One region of the Bacillus sp. SRL337 genome, then DNA from elsewhere that is predicted to be linked to it. Evidence: riboswitches for the same ligand, from Rfam matches in the RefSeq annotation. Region 1 holds a riboswitch; the other holds the start of a gene.
What was found. A riboswitch is a leader RNA that binds a small molecule or an ion and turns the genes downstream of it on or off. The one in region 1 is predicted to bind cyclic di-GMP.
Positions count from the first base shown of each region.

Region 2: it holds a riboswitch for cyclic di-GMP, as region 1 does, so the genes downstream of both, flgB (flagellar basal body rod protein FlgB) here and AC4E8A_RS04195 (EAL domain-containing protein) in region 1, are expected to answer to the same signal.

Region 1 covers NZ_OZ481793.1:851,834-860,467, reverse strand. Annotated here, with positions in the region: gene AC4E8A_RS04205 (NAD-dependent succinate-semialdehyde dehydrogenase) at 1-357, shown strand, start outside; gene AC4E8A_RS04200 (sensor domain-containing diguanylate cyclase) at 807-1,760, opposite strand; gene AC4E8A_RS04195 (EAL domain-containing protein) at 1,775-2,536, opposite strand; cyclic di-GMP riboswitch class I at 2,629-2,713, opposite strand; gene AC4E8A_RS04190 (DUF2161 domain-containing phosphodiesterase) at 2,794-3,534, opposite strand; gene AC4E8A_RS04185 (hypothetical protein) at 3,902-4,093, shown strand; gene AC4E8A_RS04180 (hypothetical protein) at 4,113-4,931, opposite strand; gene AC4E8A_RS04175 (hypothetical protein) at 4,995-5,240, opposite strand; gene AC4E8A_RS04170 (toast rack family protein) at 5,484-6,212, opposite strand; gene AC4E8A_RS04165 (threonine aldolase family protein) at 6,378-7,463, opposite strand; gene AC4E8A_RS04160 (alpha/beta hydrolase) at 7,543-8,487, opposite strand.
Region 2 covers NZ_OZ481793.1:1,669,018-1,677,651, reverse strand. Annotated here, with positions in the region: gene fliF (flagellar basal-body MS-ring/collar protein FliF) at 1-262, opposite strand, end outside; gene fliE (flagellar hook-basal body complex protein FliE) at 316-621, opposite strand; gene flgC (flagellar basal body rod protein FlgC) at 633-1,094, opposite strand; gene flgB (flagellar basal body rod protein FlgB) at 1,097-1,486, opposite strand; cyclic di-GMP riboswitch class I at 1,921-2,013, opposite strand; gene codY (GTP-sensing pleiotropic transcriptional regulator CodY) at 2,202-2,981, opposite strand; gene hslU (ATP-dependent protease ATPase subunit HslU) at 3,124-4,536, opposite strand; gene hslV (ATP-dependent protease subunit HslV) at 4,587-5,129, opposite strand; gene xerC (tyrosine recombinase XerC) at 5,150-6,046, opposite strand; gene topA (type I DNA topoisomerase) at 6,259-8,334, opposite strand.

The DNA.
Region 1 (8,634 bases):
GGATTATACTTCGGGCCTGCCATACTATCCAATGTAAAAGATAATATGCTCTGCATGACGGAAGAAACCTTCGGCCCATTGGCACCGATTTCCACCTTCTCTTCTACAGAAGAAGTAATCACACGTGCCAACGATTCCATTTACGGATTGGCCGCTTATGTCTTCACTGAAAATATCACAAAAGGGATTACCATTTGTGAAGCTCTGCAGTATGGCATTATCGGATTGAATGACGGTCTTCCTTCCACACCCCAGGCGCCATTTGGCGGTTTCAAACAAAGCGGACTGGGCCGTGAAGGCGGGCATCATGGAATTGAAGAGTACCTTGAAGTGAAATATATTTCCCTTGGATTATAACTGCTGCATAGCACGCAGAAAAGATGCGCCAAACTCCATCCAATCATCGATAAAAAAAGAAAATAACAAAACCAGTCGAGGACGAAATCTTTTTAGATTTCGTCCTCGACTTTGATTAATATTTAAGAATTCTTCAGTGAACAAGATAACTCACTTAATTAGCACCAAATGAACAGGAGCACATTCGCTGGCTCTTTTCGTAAACCTTCTGGCTGTTTAACCTGAATTGCGAAATTCATTGTCCCCACTTCAACAGAAATAACTCGATAAGAAAGAAAGAGCTCCTCTTCCTTTGAGAATCCTTAGTATACAAGGGGCAAATCCAGCAATCTATACGATTTGGTCATATGGATGTAAAAACGTATTTTCCTGTGATTTCATTTTTGACTATTTCTCATTAATAAAGGTGAACGGCCTGCGAAATATAGCGTTTTCTTATTTTCCGCTATTCAGGAACATCCATTCACCATCTTTTTCCTGCCTCTTTTTTCTTTATACATATTTTTATCCGCTGATGTGTACAGCTCATTCATTTTACCGATCGAGGACAGGCTGGAAGCAAAACCTATCGAGAGCATGATGTTAATTTTTTTACTAGAGCGATTGTAACTCGCAATCTTTTGAAGGATGTTGTTTTTCATTTCTTCCGGTGGATATCTCCCTGGATCCTTAATCAAGATGGCAAACTCATCACCGCCGATCCTGGATACAAGAATTTCTTCATTTTGCAATGCCTTGAGAATCTTGCTGGTTTCTTTTATCAGTTCATCGCCTGTTCTATGGCCATGCGTATCGTTATAATATTTCAGCTCATCCAGATCACAGAGCAGGAGAGCCACAGGCTGTTCCTTTGACTCATCGAGTATCCCGGATTCGTTTTCAAAGAAAAGCCTGTTATATAATCCTGACAACCCATCATGATGAGCTTTGTAAACCAGTTCTTCCTGAAGCTGCATCTTCTCATCAATATTCCTGATGACTCCTTGAATAGCCGTGATCTCGCCATTTTTATAGATTGGCGTCGCAAATTCTTCGAAGTATTTATAATTTCCTTCTGTATCTTTCCATCTTTGGACGATCGGCTGATTATAATCCCATTCTCCAGAAAGTTTTTTCTCTAGTATACCCCTGTCTTCCGGATGAAGAATTTCCATGCAAGTCTCTGCATTTGCCATGCTGCGCACCTGAATTCCAGTTCCTAATAAGCTGTCTATGGACGGGCTCAGGTATTTGAATTTAAGTGCAGGCTTTATTTCACAATAGTAGATGATATCCTGAGACCTTTCAACAAGCTGAAATATCCTTTTTTCATTTACTCTTGCTTCTGAATTCTTAATATAATCAAAGGCTTTGAAGAGCGCAATCCCAACGGCAATGCCCCCAGTTAACATCCATACCCCCATGGCGAACCTCCTTATTACAAGTTATAAGAAGAAATGATTTCTTTCAGATGCCTGCCGCAGTTTTCCAATTTTTCAGGTCTGCCAAGATAATAGCCCTGGCCAAATTGTATTCCGATATTCTTGGCAGCAGCCAGGTCCTCTTTTGTTTCAATGCCTTCCAATATGAAACTGGTATCTTCCTTTGCAAAGTCAACGATTGCTCTAAGCAGCCTCTGCTTTTTCGGGTTGGTTGACAGGTCCTTTGAAAAGTAACGGTCAAACTTAATGATTTGCGGCTCCAGCTCCAGAACCATTTTCAATGAGGAGTTCCCTTTTCCCAAATCATCCATTGCAATCAGAAATCCCCGTGATTTCAAGTCATGAAGGATGTTCCTGAATTTATTAAAGTCATCATTCTGCTCTGCTTCATTGATCTCCAAGACTACTTTTTCCGGAGGCAGCTCAACTTCCTCCAGGAGCTTATGTAAAAATTGAACAAAAAAAGGATGCTTGATGGTTGAGGGGTACAAGTTGACTGAAAGGTAAGGAAAACTCATATTTTTCCGGGAGAAGTACTCATTAAAGACATTGATCGACCGCTTAATGGCTGCTGTATCCAATTCATACAGAATCCCGGATCTCTTGGCATGGCAAAACACCAGTTCAGGATTGGAATCGAAATCACAACGGAACAAGCTCTCATAGCCAATCAGACTGCTGCTGTTAATCTCATAAACTGGCTGAAAGACATTCCAGAACTTACCTTCAGTGATAATATCAGATAGTGTTAGATTCATAATAAGCTCCTGTTCTCTGAGGTTGAAGTAAAATAGCCGGAATGACAAAAAGACCATTCCTCCCCGGAATAGTCTTTTAGACTCGTAGAAAATCCGGCAGCTGGCTGGCATAGTCTTTGGACTTTAGCCCCTGTAGCTTTGCGTCCCCGCCTTTCGATGGGTTTGCCTTTATCAAATTAAATTTGAAATTATTTACACTTTCATTATATAGGTACTTTTACCCTGATGCAATATTCATGACTGATGCGGTCACAAAATTATTTCGGCAAAGATCTCTGGATTTTGTCGAACTCTTCCATATAGTAATCGGTAAGTTCAGGATATTCCTGTAATCCCTGCCTGCCTTTTTCACTAATCTGATAGATGCCGCGTTCTATCCGCTCAAACCACTTATAATAGTTTTTACTAAGAATGGATTGAGTCTTTTGACCTGTTCCCATCTTCACCAGATCCTTCGGGGCAAGTGGTCCTGACTGCTCCAGATAACAGGCAATCTGAATACAGCTTTCTTTATATGCAGTCATGATCTTGGTCTTGCTGCTGCCCCCGACATTATAGTCGGCACTTCTGCCTTCGATTTCGGCCAAGAGCCGGGTTCTCCTGCGGCTGCTTCCCTGTTTGCTCTTCTTTAGGTCGAACGGTTCCGGATGCTGGATAAACTGTGGCTTCGGTACTTTATTCTCAACTGATACAGTGATCAAGCCAAGCTCCAGCCTTCGGACCAGATGCCGGATATCCTTCCAGCGCCTCGACCTCATATTCTTGGGGCGTGGGATGGCTATGTACACAAACTCCGTGAGCCGCTGCCGTTTAGTGGCCTGGATCAGCAGGTCAACCGTCAGATTGAGTTTCAGCTCCACAATGATTAAGTCTTCCCCCTTAACCGCAGTCAGATCACAATCATTCACTTCCCCATTCACCTTGTAGCCCTCTTTTGTGAAGTGTTTCTGGATAGGTTTATAAAGATCAGCTTCTAGAATTTTTTTCTTCTCCTTCATTGTAAAAAACCTTCCTGCAATATTAATCAACTGTTAAATTACTATGCTCTTTCCTGAACTTTGTTGCGATTTAATATGAATGGCAAAATATATCGCCTAAACTCACTAGAAATAGCTTAAAAAACAAGAAAGAAAAGAGCTGTTTTTTATTCAGATAGCAACAACCCCGTATCCCAGGGAAAAGTTCGTCCCTTGGGGTATTTCCAGCAGCTACAATCAATTCAAAAATATCGTATTAATAAGAGTACCCCCATTATACCGTACTTCCTGAAGCACCGTAATGAATATCCATTTTTGCTCCAAGCTGAATAGTTTCTCCGCACAGAAGGATAATACACATCAAATGATACAAACTGGAGGACTTCCAATGGTAAACAGAAATGTAATGAACAGATTGTTGAAAAGCACAATTTTATCTGCTTTATTCAGTTTCATCTTGATTTCAATGACGGTTTTTCATCATTTTCAAATCCAAAAGCTGCTAAAGGAGATTCTTGAGAAGGTTGAGGGTGGGGGAGTGAGCAGGTTGAAGCGGAATGGAACAGAGGGCATCGGTTAAGGTAAGGGATTGGGTGCTGTTACTGGACCTTTTCGTAAACTGCGGTTTTTGGCGGGATTGTGGTCAATCGTATGAATGTTTTCCGCGACAATACCTTTGGGGCCATGGGTTGGGTCTCGGTTTTGGGCTTTTCGCGACAGCTTCTCTGGGATTCCAGTCCATCCTGTCGCGATTCACGGCTTTTCGCGACAGCTTCTCTGGGGATCCAGTCCATTCTGTCTCGATTCCAGGCTTTTCGCGACAGCTTCTCTGGGGATCCAGTCCATTCTGTCGCGATTCCAGGCTTTTCGCGACAGCTTCTCTGGGGATTCAGTCCATTCTGTCGCGATTCCAGGCTTTTCGCGACAGCTTTTCTGGGGATCCAGTCCATTCTGTCGCGATTCCGCCCATTTCGCGACAGCTTCTTTGCGTTTCCATTCAATTTTGTCTCGATTCCGGGCTTTTCGCGACAGCTTCTCTGGGGATCCAGTCCATTCTGTCTCGATTCCAGGCTTTTCGCGACAGCTTTTCTGGGGATCCAGTCCATTCTGTCTCGATTCCGGGCTTTTCGCGACAGCTTCTCTGGGATTCCAGTCCATCCTGTCTCGATTCCAGGATTTTCGCGACAGATTCTCTGGGATTCCAGTACATCCTGTCTCGATTCACGGCTTTTCGCGACAGCTTCTCTGGGATTCCAGTCCATTCTGTCTCGATTCCGGGCTTTTCGCGACAGCTTCTCTGGGGATTCAGTCCATTCTGTCGCGATTCCGGGCTTTTCGCGACAGCTTCTCTGCGTTTCCAGTCCATTCTGTCGCGATTCCGGGCTTTTCGTGACAGATTCTCTAGGGATCCAGTCCATTCTGTCTCGATTCCAGGATTTTCGCGACAGATTCTCTGGGATTCCAGTCCATCCTGTCTCGATTCACGGCTTTTCGCGACAGCTTTTCTGGGATTCCAGTCCATTCTGTCTCGATTCCGGGCTTTTCGCGACAGCTTCTTTGCAAACCCATTCAATTCTGTCGCGATTCCGCCCTTTTCGCGACAGCTTCTCTAGGATTCCAGTCCATTCTGTCTCGATTCCAGGCTTTTCGCGACAGCTTTTCTGGGGACTCAGTCCATCCTGTCGCGATTCCGGGCTTTTCGCGACAGCTTCTCTGGCAATTTTCATTCGCTGGTTCGTGATTCAATGCTTTTCGAGATAGTAACCCTGTAAAAGCCTTAAGTTGCAGCGGAATCTTTAATCAGATTGCTATTGCACAAAATTTTCATAGGTTGCTCCCCTGACCTTGCCACCGGCCGATCCCTGCAGGTTGTGCTTTAATTTTTCCCGGCAGCAGCAACTTGCTGTCATTCATCCGAACAAATAAAAAAAGCATCCAGTCCAACCTGAACTGAATGCACATGCCCCCATTTATTCTAATTCAAAGTTCACTTCACCCACACCAGTTTCAACTTTCAGGGTGATCAAGACATCAGCTGTCTCGAAGGCTTCATTCACATAGGTGTGATCTCCATGGGAAGTAAATCCAGCAAAATTTGCTTTCCCGATTCCTTCTTCGGAGGTGATTTGTACACCAACAGATTTCGGGAGGATGACCGTGGTTTCACCGACACCGGTGTTAATGTCGACATCGAAACTTTCCTTCCAGTCTCCGCTGAGATCGACTTCGACTTCACCGACACCTGCATCCACTTTTAAATCTGTTAATTGCAGGCCGCGCAGGTCAAGATTGGTATCTGAAGCCCCTGCGTCTACACGAAGGTCGATTGGAACATCATTGGTTAGCTGAAGGTTCCAATCATTTTTAGTACTGCCAAGTTTTAACCCCGTATTTTTCTTCTGTTTGACCACAATATCTCCCCTGTCATCATGCAGGTCATATTTTACCACGGGCTCCAATCTTTCATTGTTATAGATAATATCTCCTGTCATCCATTCAGCGGCACCGCCGGAAACATTCATCTCCCCTGCTCCAAGCCGAAGGTCGACCTCCAACTCTTTCGCCGAATCCTTTTCCACTTCCACCTCATATTCAGTCCCTTTTTCCTTGCCGAACGTCACAGATTCAAATGGACTGCACCCTGTTGACATCACCAATATTGTACATAATAAGGCACCGGTCATTAATCGTTTCTTCATTTGGTTTCCTCCCAACCACTTTGTTTATATTTTCATTATAAACAAATAAGTAAATTGGCAAAACGAACCAGGGGTTTAACTTTTACTAAGACCTGAGGTGTAGTGATGCATGTCGTCAATAATGGAAAAAGAGCGGCTCTAGAAACTGCCGCTTTCATTCTATAATTACTTCAGTTTTTCATTCAGCAGGTGAAAGGCTTCTTCCAGCTTTTCCTTTGGGACCGTCTCGTAGAGGTCGCCGATACTCACTTCATAATAACAGGAGGAGTCTCCGTTCTCACGCAGATATCCGCTTAAACCGACACCTGTTTTTTCATAGACATCAACAAGGATCGGCTCAAGGGCTTCCTTCGACACCTGAAAATGGACATGGAACATGTTGGATACCGGCACTTCTGGAAGTGTAGAGATTTTTTCACAGTTATTATAAAACTGAGCGAACTCTTGGGCATTTTGATAATACTGCTCCATTTTTCCAGCTCTCTGATCCAGGTAGTAATCTGCACTGATGATATACGGATAAAGGCTTATCAAATCACCGCCATGCCTTCTCTTCCAAACTTTCGATTTCTTTGTGAAATCTTTGCTGCCTGCCAGGACGGCTCCCGCAATTCCGCCGATTCCTTTGTAAAGGGAGATGTATACACTGTCAAAAAGAGCACAGATTTCCGCTGCTGTCTTTTTGTAATAAGGAAGGACCTCGAGCAACCTGGCTCCATCTAGATGAAGGAAGATTTTGTTTTCACGGCAGTAATCTGATATGGATTTCAGTGTTTCGAAATCCGGAAGCTGGCCGCCGATTTCACGCTGAGGCAATTCCAGCAGGATTACTGCCGCTTCCTCTGTCATATTCTGCACATCCTCCAGGGTGATCACTCTGTCCTTATCCGCGAGTAAAATGGTTTCGATACCATGAAGTTCCTTAATTCCGTCTTCTTCATGAATCTCCAGGTGACTTAATGGATGGTACGCTGCCTTTTTCACCCCTTTTTCATCACACCAGATCCTCAAGGCAATCTGCTGGGCCATCGTTCCGCTTGGGAAGAATACCGATGATTCCTTGCCCAGTACCTTCGCCATTTTCAATTGAAAATCGTCAATCACTTTTCCGGTTCCGTAAATATCGCTTTCGACCTCAGAAGCCACATGCTCGAAAGCTTCTTTCAATACTCCGGCATTCCGGTCCCCATGGCCGTTTGTTTTTAAAGGGGTTTCTTTAAAAGTATGGAACAACGTCATTTTCTCACTCATTATGTACATCTCCTTTTATTGGTGACAGTCACGCCCCGAGATATGTCGAACACATTCGACATAATCCGGGGTGTGACTGTCACTCTTTCAAAAATGCCTTCAAGCGGTTTTGGTATTCTTCCTCTGCCACTGTATATGCTTCTGTATGGCCAGCTCCAGGGACGATCCAGAGTTCCTTTTCGCTGGAAGCAGCGTTATATAAGACATCCGCCATTTCAGTCGGCACCAGTTCGTCTTGGTCTCCATGGATGATGAAGAGCGGCCTTGTATTCTTTTTGACCTGTTCAACTGCGGAGGCTTCGGCGAATGTGTAGCCAGCTCTTACCTTTGTCACGGCACTTGTGATGTCCATCAACGGAAATGCCGGCAAATGATAAAGGTACTTCAATTGATGGGCGAGCTCCTCTTCGACCGTTGTATATCCGCTGTCAGCGATGATTCCTCTCACCTCGGAAGGCAGTTCTTCGCCGCTGGTCATCAGAACCGTTGCGGCTCCCATCGAAAATCCATGCAAATATATTTCCTTTTCTCCATATTCATTGATCAATAGATTGACCCATTCATTGTAATCCTTGCGATCATCCCATCCATATCCAATATAGCTTCCTTCACTTTTTCCATGCCCTCTCGCATCCGGCTTAAGGACATCATACCCCAGTTCATGATAAAACTGGGTAATGCCGGGCATCTGTTTGTTACTTCCTTTGTATCCATGCGCCAAAACGACAGCCTTCCCGGAAGGTTCCTCACTTTTCAATAGCACTGCACTCAGCTTCAGACCGTCCTTTGACTTCACTTCTACGTTTTCAAACGTCTGTTCTTCTGTCCACTTCAGGACTTCCTCTAATTTCCGCTGCTGTTCTTCTGCATCCATCATGGCGCTTGCCGATTCTGATCCTCCATATAGATCCACGGAATCATGGCTTCGATTGATGGCGACATTGTAAAAATAATTGCCTGCTCCTACAAACAAGACCACCAGGACAGCAATGACGATACCGACCCATTTTAAAAAACGTTTCATCTTCTAGCCCCTTTTTCGAAAAAAAATCATCTACTAAACTACTATACCTGCTTGCTGCAAGTAATGACAGTCTATTCAAAAAACTTTAAATCTAAAAACAAGAAGTACCTTAAGATAAACACAGGCACTTCTTGATTCTTGTTGATT
Region 2 (8,634 bases), 820 kb from region 1:
GGACCATTATCGTTGAACCGCCATCGGTGATTTCCGAAGCTATACCTCTTCCATCCAGGTTTTCTTTAATCGTTCCTGTCTCCGAGGGGGCCAGATTGCTATATAGCGGTACAAGATCTGTCCTTGTTGAAAGGAATCCTGTAATGGCAGCAGCTAAAATAACCACCAACAAAGCTGCACCATACATAGCCCTTTGTTTCTTGGTTCGTGATGACCAAAATGTATTTAATTGTTCTTTGTATTTTTTTACAGTTTCATTCATCTTAATCCCCCGGTTACTCTGTCTGATTTACGCGGCATTCATAACCGTAAAAGTTACATTGGCATTCTCATGATTTCTTGATATGCTTCGACTACTTTATTTCGGACTTCCATTGTCGTCTGAAGCGTAATACTGGCTTTTTGGGAGGCGACCATGATTTGGTGCAGGTCAACATTTTCGCCACGGACCAGCTTTTCCGTCAGCATATCGGATTCTTTCTGGCTGGCATTTACTTCTTCAATGGATTTTTTCAGGAAATCAGCGAAATTCTGCTGATTTTGTACTGGTTTAATGCTACTTTTCTCAAACGATGTACTTAATCTGTTATCTGTTGCTGAATAAATATTATGTATCGCCATAAGTATCCCCCTTATTTTCCGATTTCAAGTGATTTCATCATCATGGATTTATTAGCATTAAAGACAGTTACATTTGCTTCATATGAACGGGTAGCGGATATTAAATCAATCATCTCACGAAGCGGATCGACATTCGGAAGGCTTACATACCCATCCTGATTTGCGTCAGGATGTTCTGGATCATATACCAGATTAAAAGGAGTCTCATCGTCTTCCTTTATCTTTGAAACCTGGACACCATTACCTATGGCCCCCGAATCCTTAGTGCCCATAGCTTTATTTAGGAATGAAGAAAACCGCTCCCCATCAGGCTGAAATACCACTGATTTTCTTTGATAAGGCTGCCATTCACCATCGACCAGTTTTCCTCTTGTCGTATCTGCATTTGCCATATTGGATGAGATGACATCCATTCTTAACCTTTGTGCGGAAAGCGCAGAAGCTGATGTATTCATACCATGAAAGATTGACATTTCTACTTACCTCCCCTGATTACAGATTTCAAAGAATTAAATTTACCATTTATCCGGTCGGAAAGAGCATTGAAGTAGATTTGATTGGAAGCCATTTCTGACATTTCCTTATCAATATCAACCCCATTCCCATTGTGATTGTATTGGAACGGTTTACTTCTGACATTAAGATCGATATTTCCTCTGCCAGAAAATTCAAAATGACGGGGATTCGTTCTTTTTGCTTCGAAAGTGGAGATGGAATCATTCAACTGTTCTTTGAAACTGGTTGTCTTCGCTTTGTAATTGGGTGTATCGACATTGGCAATATTTTGAGATATCACCTTCTGTTTAGCCGAAGAATAGTTCAAACCATTTTCGAGTGATTGAATGGTGCTGGAAAACAAGCTCATTTTTTACACCTCTAACCAATATTTTGTCAAAGATTAATGGATTTTGACATTTTTTACGGAATCATAGTCTCTATTGTAATATTAAGAAAAATAGGTGTCTATGAATATCCTGTTAATTTTATTCCTACTAATTATTCATTTTTTTGAAGGACTTTTACCATATTTTCTAAGAAAATCTGTCATTCAAAGCTGTTAAAGGAAGTTTCTTCTTCTTCCAAAGGACTATCAGCCCTACTTTTTTCCAACATTTTTCTGTCTTCCTCTGCTGAAAACCGCCGCTTATGTTACAGACACATTACAATACTATAACTGGTAATGGCTCAAAAATCTTTAGGGAAAGTCTTCCAATCACATATGGAAAAATAACCCACTTAAATTCCTCATAAATATAGCGACCCCTATAGAGATCGCTCCGCAAACATGCAATGTCTCCATTAGGTAACCCGGCTGCCGATGTACAAAGAGAATTGTCTTTAGGCCCGTGGCTTTGCGTCCTCCCTTTTCAGAAAAGTTTGCCATTATCTAAGAATTGTTGTAGAAAATTGTCGGAAATAGTCTGTAATCTTATTGTACTATTTGTGATGTTAATTTCAACCCTTTCCCTTACATTACTATTAGGTCTTTATACCCCTTTTGAGGTTTTTTCACCTTTACTCCATAATATTTCTCGGAAATAAAAATGGCCGCCAATCCTTTTGGACTAGCGGCCAGTTCATTAATTTGTCTTTAATTTATCCAATTCAATCAGGAATTTATCATTTAGAACTTTGATATATGTCCCTTTCATCCCAAGTGAACGGGACTCAATGACACCAGCACTTTCAAGCTTACGAAGGGCATTCACGATGACTGATCTTGTAATTCCCACTCTGTCAGCAATCTTTGAAGCTACAAGTAATCCTTCATTTCCGTCAAGCTCTTCAAAGATATGTTCAATTGCTTCAAGCTCACTGTAAGATAGGGAGCTGATAGCCATTTGTACTACAGCTTTACTACGGGCTTCCATTTCTATCTCTTCAGATTTTTCCCTAAGGATCTCCATACCGACAACAGTAGCACCGTACTCACCAAGGATCAGGTCATCATCATCAAAGCTGTCTTCAAGGCGGGCAAGAATCAGCGTACCAAGACGTTCCCCGCCGCCGATGATCGGCACAATGGTTGTAAGGCCGCTTTGGAACAATTCTCTGTTTTCTACTGGAAATGCAGTGTATTGGCTGTCAATATCCAAGTTAGAAGAAGTTTCCTGTATATTGAAAAGGCTGTTTGTATATTCTTCAGGAAATTGACGATCTTCCAGCATTTTCTTCATTCTTTCATTCTCTATCTTCTGATTGACAGCAAATCCGAGCAGTTTTCCACGGCGGCTGACAACAAAGACATTTGCAATAATGACTGTACTCAAAGTTTCAGCCATTTCTTTAAAGTTCACAGGTTTTCCTGCTGCTTTTTGCAGCATTGCGTTGATGGTTCTTGTTTTACTTAGTAAATTCATTTCATTTCCTCCTAGTGCAACTAAATAGTTTCAAAAATTATTAAATAAGAATCGCGATTGACTGGTATAGTCCGCAATCAGGATACTGTAAATCCCTTGTAGTTTGCAATTATTTTTTACCCTCGGACGGTCGTCAGCAAACTTATAGAATGAACTGGCTCAAGTCTTTATTTTGAGAGATTGCTCCCAGCTTATCTTCTACATATGAAGGTGTGATAGTGATCTTCTCCATTGTGATTTCAGGAGCTTCAAAAGATAGATCCTCAAGCAGCTTTTCCATAATGGTATGAAGTCGGCGCGCCCCAATATTATCAGTATTCTGGTTCACTGAAAAAGCTATTTCAGCCATCTTACGAATAGCATCGTCAGAAAATTCAATTTGTATACCCTCTGTTTCTAAAAGTGCTATATATTGTTTAACTATGGCATTATCAGGCTCCACAAGAATCCTTACAAAATCCTCGACAGAAAGCTTCTTCAGCTCCACCCTGATTGGAAAGCGTCCCTGAAGCTCCGGAATCAAGTCAGAAGGCTTTGCCGTATGAAATGCCCCTGCCGCAATAAACAGCATGTAATCCGTCTTGACAGACCCGTGTTTCGTTACTACTGTAGAACCTTCCACAATCGGAAGAACATCACGCTGCACTCCTTCACGGGAAACTTCACCAGATGACTGGCTGGAGCTCTTGCTGGCGATCTTATCTATCTCATCGATGAATATGATCCCGGTCTGCTCTGCACGAACAATCCCTTCTTGTGTGACCTCATCCATATCAATCAACTTCTGTGCTTCCTCATTAATAAGGACAGGTCGTGCTTCCTTCACCTTCAGCTTTCTCTTTTTCTTCTTTTTGGGCATAAGTCCGCCAAGGGCATCCTGCATGTTCATACCCATCTGCTCCATTCCGGATCCTTGAAGCATATCAAACATGGATGCCTGCTGTTCTTCAAGTTCAACAGTGATGAACTCTTCTTCAAGTTCACCTTTTGCCAGTCTGTCTGCTATGACTTTTCGTCTCTCATTAATTGAGGTTTCTTCTTGTTTCTCATCATCATCCTGTTGTTGATTTCCTTGATTGCCGCCAAAAATCATTTCAAAAGGGTTTTTATAATTACTATTTTTCTTTTTGGCAGGGACGAGCAATTCTACCAGACGGCGGTTGGCATTCTCTTCTGCCGCTTCTTTGACATCTGCCATTTGTTCTTCTTTTACGAGTCGGACAGAAGTTTCTACCAGATCCCTTACCATTGATTCCACATCTCTGCCGACATAGCCTACTTCTGTAAACTTTGTTGCTTCTACTTTAATGAACGGCGCCCCCACAAGTTTAGCCATTCGCCTCGCTATTTCTGTTTTCCCTACTCCAGTAGGCCCCATCATAAGAATATTCTTTGGCACCACTTCTTCACGAAGGTTGTCAGCGAGCATACTCCTTCTGTATCGGTTCCTCAGCGCAATAGCAACCGCTCGCTTAGCGTCATTCTGCCCAACTATATATTGGTCCAGCCGATCGACAATCTGCCTGGGTGTTAACTGATTGGCTTGTTTTTTCAAGTGATACACTCCTTTTCCTGCGTGGTTTTCCTAACATAAAGAAAAAGACTTTACAGGTTTTCAACAATGATATTGTGATTGGTATATACACATATGTCGGCCGCTATTTCAAGTGCGGCCTTTGCAATCTGTTCGGCACTTAAGTGTTCCCCGCTATGGTGCTTCAAAGCCCTTCCGGCAGCAAGAGCATAATTCCCCCCTGAACCTATGGCGAGAATCCCATCATCTGGTTCAATAACCTCCCCGGTTCCTGAGATCAGAAGTAAATCATCAGCATTCATGACAATGAGCATAGCTTCAAGCTTGCGAAGCACTTTATCACTTCTCCACTGTTTTGCCAGTTCAACTGCAGCTCTCTGAAGATTACCATTGAACTCCTGTAATTTTCCTTCGAACATTTCAAATAAAGTAAAAGCATCAGCCACCGAACCGGCAAATCCTGCGACGACCTTCCCATTAAACAGCTTTCTGACTTTTTTCGCAGTGTGTTTCATTACCACAGCATTCCCAAATGTAACCTGTCCGTCCCCTGACATGGAACATTCGCCTTTATGCCTGACAGCGAAGATAGTTGTTGCATGGAAATTTCCCAATTGTATAACCTCCTTTTCATTTAAGCACGAGGATGGTGATTTAAATATGTTTTTCTAAGGTGATCTTTTGTAACATGCGTATAAATCTGTGTAGACGACAAATTCTCGTGTCCAAGAAGCTCCTGGACTGTACGAAGATCTGCCCCATTGTTCAGCAAATGAGTGGCAAACGTATGCCTCAGCATATGTGGATGGATCTTTCCGGTTAAAGAAGCATCTTTTATGATGGTATTCAGCACATGACGCATCCCCCGGGAAGTCAGAGGGCCTCCTTTATAATTGACGAAAACGAATTCATGCTCTTCATTCTTCATTAGCTGTCCGCGAGATATATTTATGTATTGTTCCAAAGCTTCATGTGCAAAAGTTCCGAACGGCACATATCTTTCCTTGCTGCCTTTCCCCTTTACAAGGACTGTCGACAACGAGAAATCAATATCTTTCATTCGAAGGCCTGCACATTCACTTACCCTTATCCCAGTAGCATAAAACAATTCAAACATCGCCCTGTTCCTGACTTGTATCGGCTTATCGCCTTCACAAGCTTTCAAAAGATTTTCCATTTCTTCTTCATAAAAGAATTCCGGAAGCCTCTTTTCAGATTTCGGGCTGTTCACCAGAGCAAACGGATTTTCAGCGACCATCTTCTCCCGGTTCAAGAATCGGAAGAAACTGCGTATACTCGAAATCTTTCTTGATATAGTGGCCCTTGCAAGGCGTTTCTCATGAAGGCCGGTCAAGAATAAACGTGCATCAAAATACTCGATTTCGGATAATGAACGCAGATTCTGTTCATCCATGAAACGAAAAAACTCCCTGATATCATCCTTATAAAAAGTAACGGTATACTCTGAATAGTTTTTTTCTATTTGTATATATGTAATGAAGGTATCCAGATATTGGTCTATATTTTCCAAGTTAATATCACCTCACAAAAGGCTACTAAATAGTAACACAATTTAGTAGCCCGTGCAATGGAGTTTACAAATATTTCACAAAGTTCTGAATTGTTTCTCCGACTATGCGAAAGTCTTTATTCAAGTCCATGTTCAAAGTATGAATCTTCTCCATTTAAGATACCATATTATTTTATAAAAGGAAAAAGTGAGCCTCTAAGCTCACTGTTCCTTTACTGCTGTGTCTCTTCTTTATAGTCACAATTCGAACATTGGACCTGTACACCCTTCTTGAGTTTCTTCTCAACGAGGAGGTGCTCACATTTGGGGCACTTTCTGTCAATCGGTTTGTCCCAGGAAAGGAATTCACAATTCGGATACTGGTCGCAGCCATAGAAAATCCGTTTTTTCTTGCTTTTCCTCTCAATGATATTGCCTTCCTTGCAATCTGGGCACTTCACACCAATCTCTTTAACGATCGGTTTTGTGTTTCGGCAATCAGGGAAGTTACTGCATGCCATGAATTTTCCATAGCGTCCCATCTTGAAAACCATGGGATGTCCGCAGTTTTCACAATCCTCACCAGCCGGCTCATCCTTGATTTCAACTTTCTCCATCTCTTCTTCAGCTTTTTCGAGATGCTTCTCAAAACCTTTGTAGAATTGGTCGATAATGGTTACCCATTTCTCTTTTCCATCTTCCACATAGTCAAGGTCACGTTCCATGTTTGCAGTGAACTCGACATCAATAATTTCGGGGAAGAATTCAGAAACAAGCTCTGAAACAATCTCACCGAGTTCTGTTGGAATGAACCTCTTGTTATCAAGGCTTACATAACCCCTTCTTTGGATCGTATCCAAGGTCGGTGCATATGTTGACGGGCGTCCAATCCCTAACTCTTCCAAAGTCTTTACCAATCTCGCTTCAGTATATCTAGGAGGCGGCTGGGTAAAATGCTGCTTGGGATCGATGTCTTCATAGCTTACTGCATCTCCTTCTGCCAAAGCAGGGAGCAGGTTTTCCTTCTCTTCCTTCTGATCATCAGAGCCTTCTACATAAACCTTCATAAAGCCTGGAAATTTCACTTTAGAACCGTTTGCCCGGAAATACACTTCACCGTTGACAACGTCGACACTCATTGTATCCATGACAGCCGAAGCCATTTGGCTTGCCACAAAACGCTCCCATATCAACTTATAAAGCCTTAGTTGGTCTCTGGAGAGATATTCTTTCATTGAAGATGGGTCTCTCAGGGTGGAAGTAGGCCGTACCGCTTCATGGGCATCTTGTGCTTTTTGCCCTTTTTTCTCTTTTCTGTCCTCACTTTTGGTGAATTCACTGCCATACTTTTCAGTGATATAATCAGATGCTTCTTTTTGAGCTATTTCGGAGATGCGCGTAGAATCTGTTCTCATGTAGGTGATCAAACCGACAGTTCCCTCTTTGCCAATCTCGATTCCTTCATATAACTGCTGAGCAAGCATCATTGTTTTCTTTGCCCTGAAATTAAGCTTCCTTGCTGCCTCCTGCTGTAAGGAAGAAGTTGTAAATGGTGCAGCAGGATTACGTTTTCTTTCTTTTTTGGTCACTTTCTTAACTTCAAAAGATTCACCTTTTATCTTTTTGAGAATAGTATTGACTTCTTGTTCGGTTTTCAAATCAAGCTTATTGCCATCAAGTCCATAAAAAGCCCCTTGGAAAGTACTCTTGCCTTTTTGGAATTGAGCCTGGATCGTCCAATATTCTTCTGGCGTAAATGCCTTGATTTCTTTCTCCCGATCAATGATCAGCCTTACCGCTACAGACTGCACCCTTCCGGCACTAAGGCCTTTTTTCACCTTCTTCCAAAGAAGCGGGCTGATATTATACCCGACAAGACGGTCTAGAATTCTCCTTGCCTGTTGGGCGTCAACCAAATCCATGTTGATCGGCCTCGGATGCTTAAAGGACTCCTTTATGGCGTCTTTCGTAATTTCGTTGAAGACCACCCTGCAATCAGAGTGAACATCCATATCCAGGCTATGTGCAAGGTGCCATGCGATTGCTTCCCCTTCTCTGTCGGGGTCGGCAGCCAGGTATATTCGTTTTGCCTTTTTTGCGGCTGTTTTTAATTCCTTCAAGACAGGTCCTTTCCCACGGATGGTGATATACTTTGGATTGAAATTATCCTCGACATCAACACCCATTTGGCTCTTGGGCAAATCCCGCACATGCCCCATTGAAGCCCGGACCTTATATTTTTTTCCTAAATATCGTTCGATTGTTTTAGCCTTTGCAGGCGACTCCACAATCACTAAGTAATCTGACATTAAATTGCCTCCTTAAAGAGGGAAATCATTTTATTTGGAATTCATACTTTATATTCGTTAATTAAAGAGCCTAGGAAACGTTTCCATTCACTCAAATGAAAGTAACTGCTGCGTTGTAATATATCTGTTGCAAAATGTATAACAGATTGAGAATAATTGCAACCTTTTTATACATTTTATACATATAAACATCATTATTTCAAAAAATCAGCTGTATAGACAGTCTGTTTTTCCCTTTAATTTACATTTTATACATGTTGACGTCTCACCTTTTTGAGCAAAAGAATTGTGTACTATCAT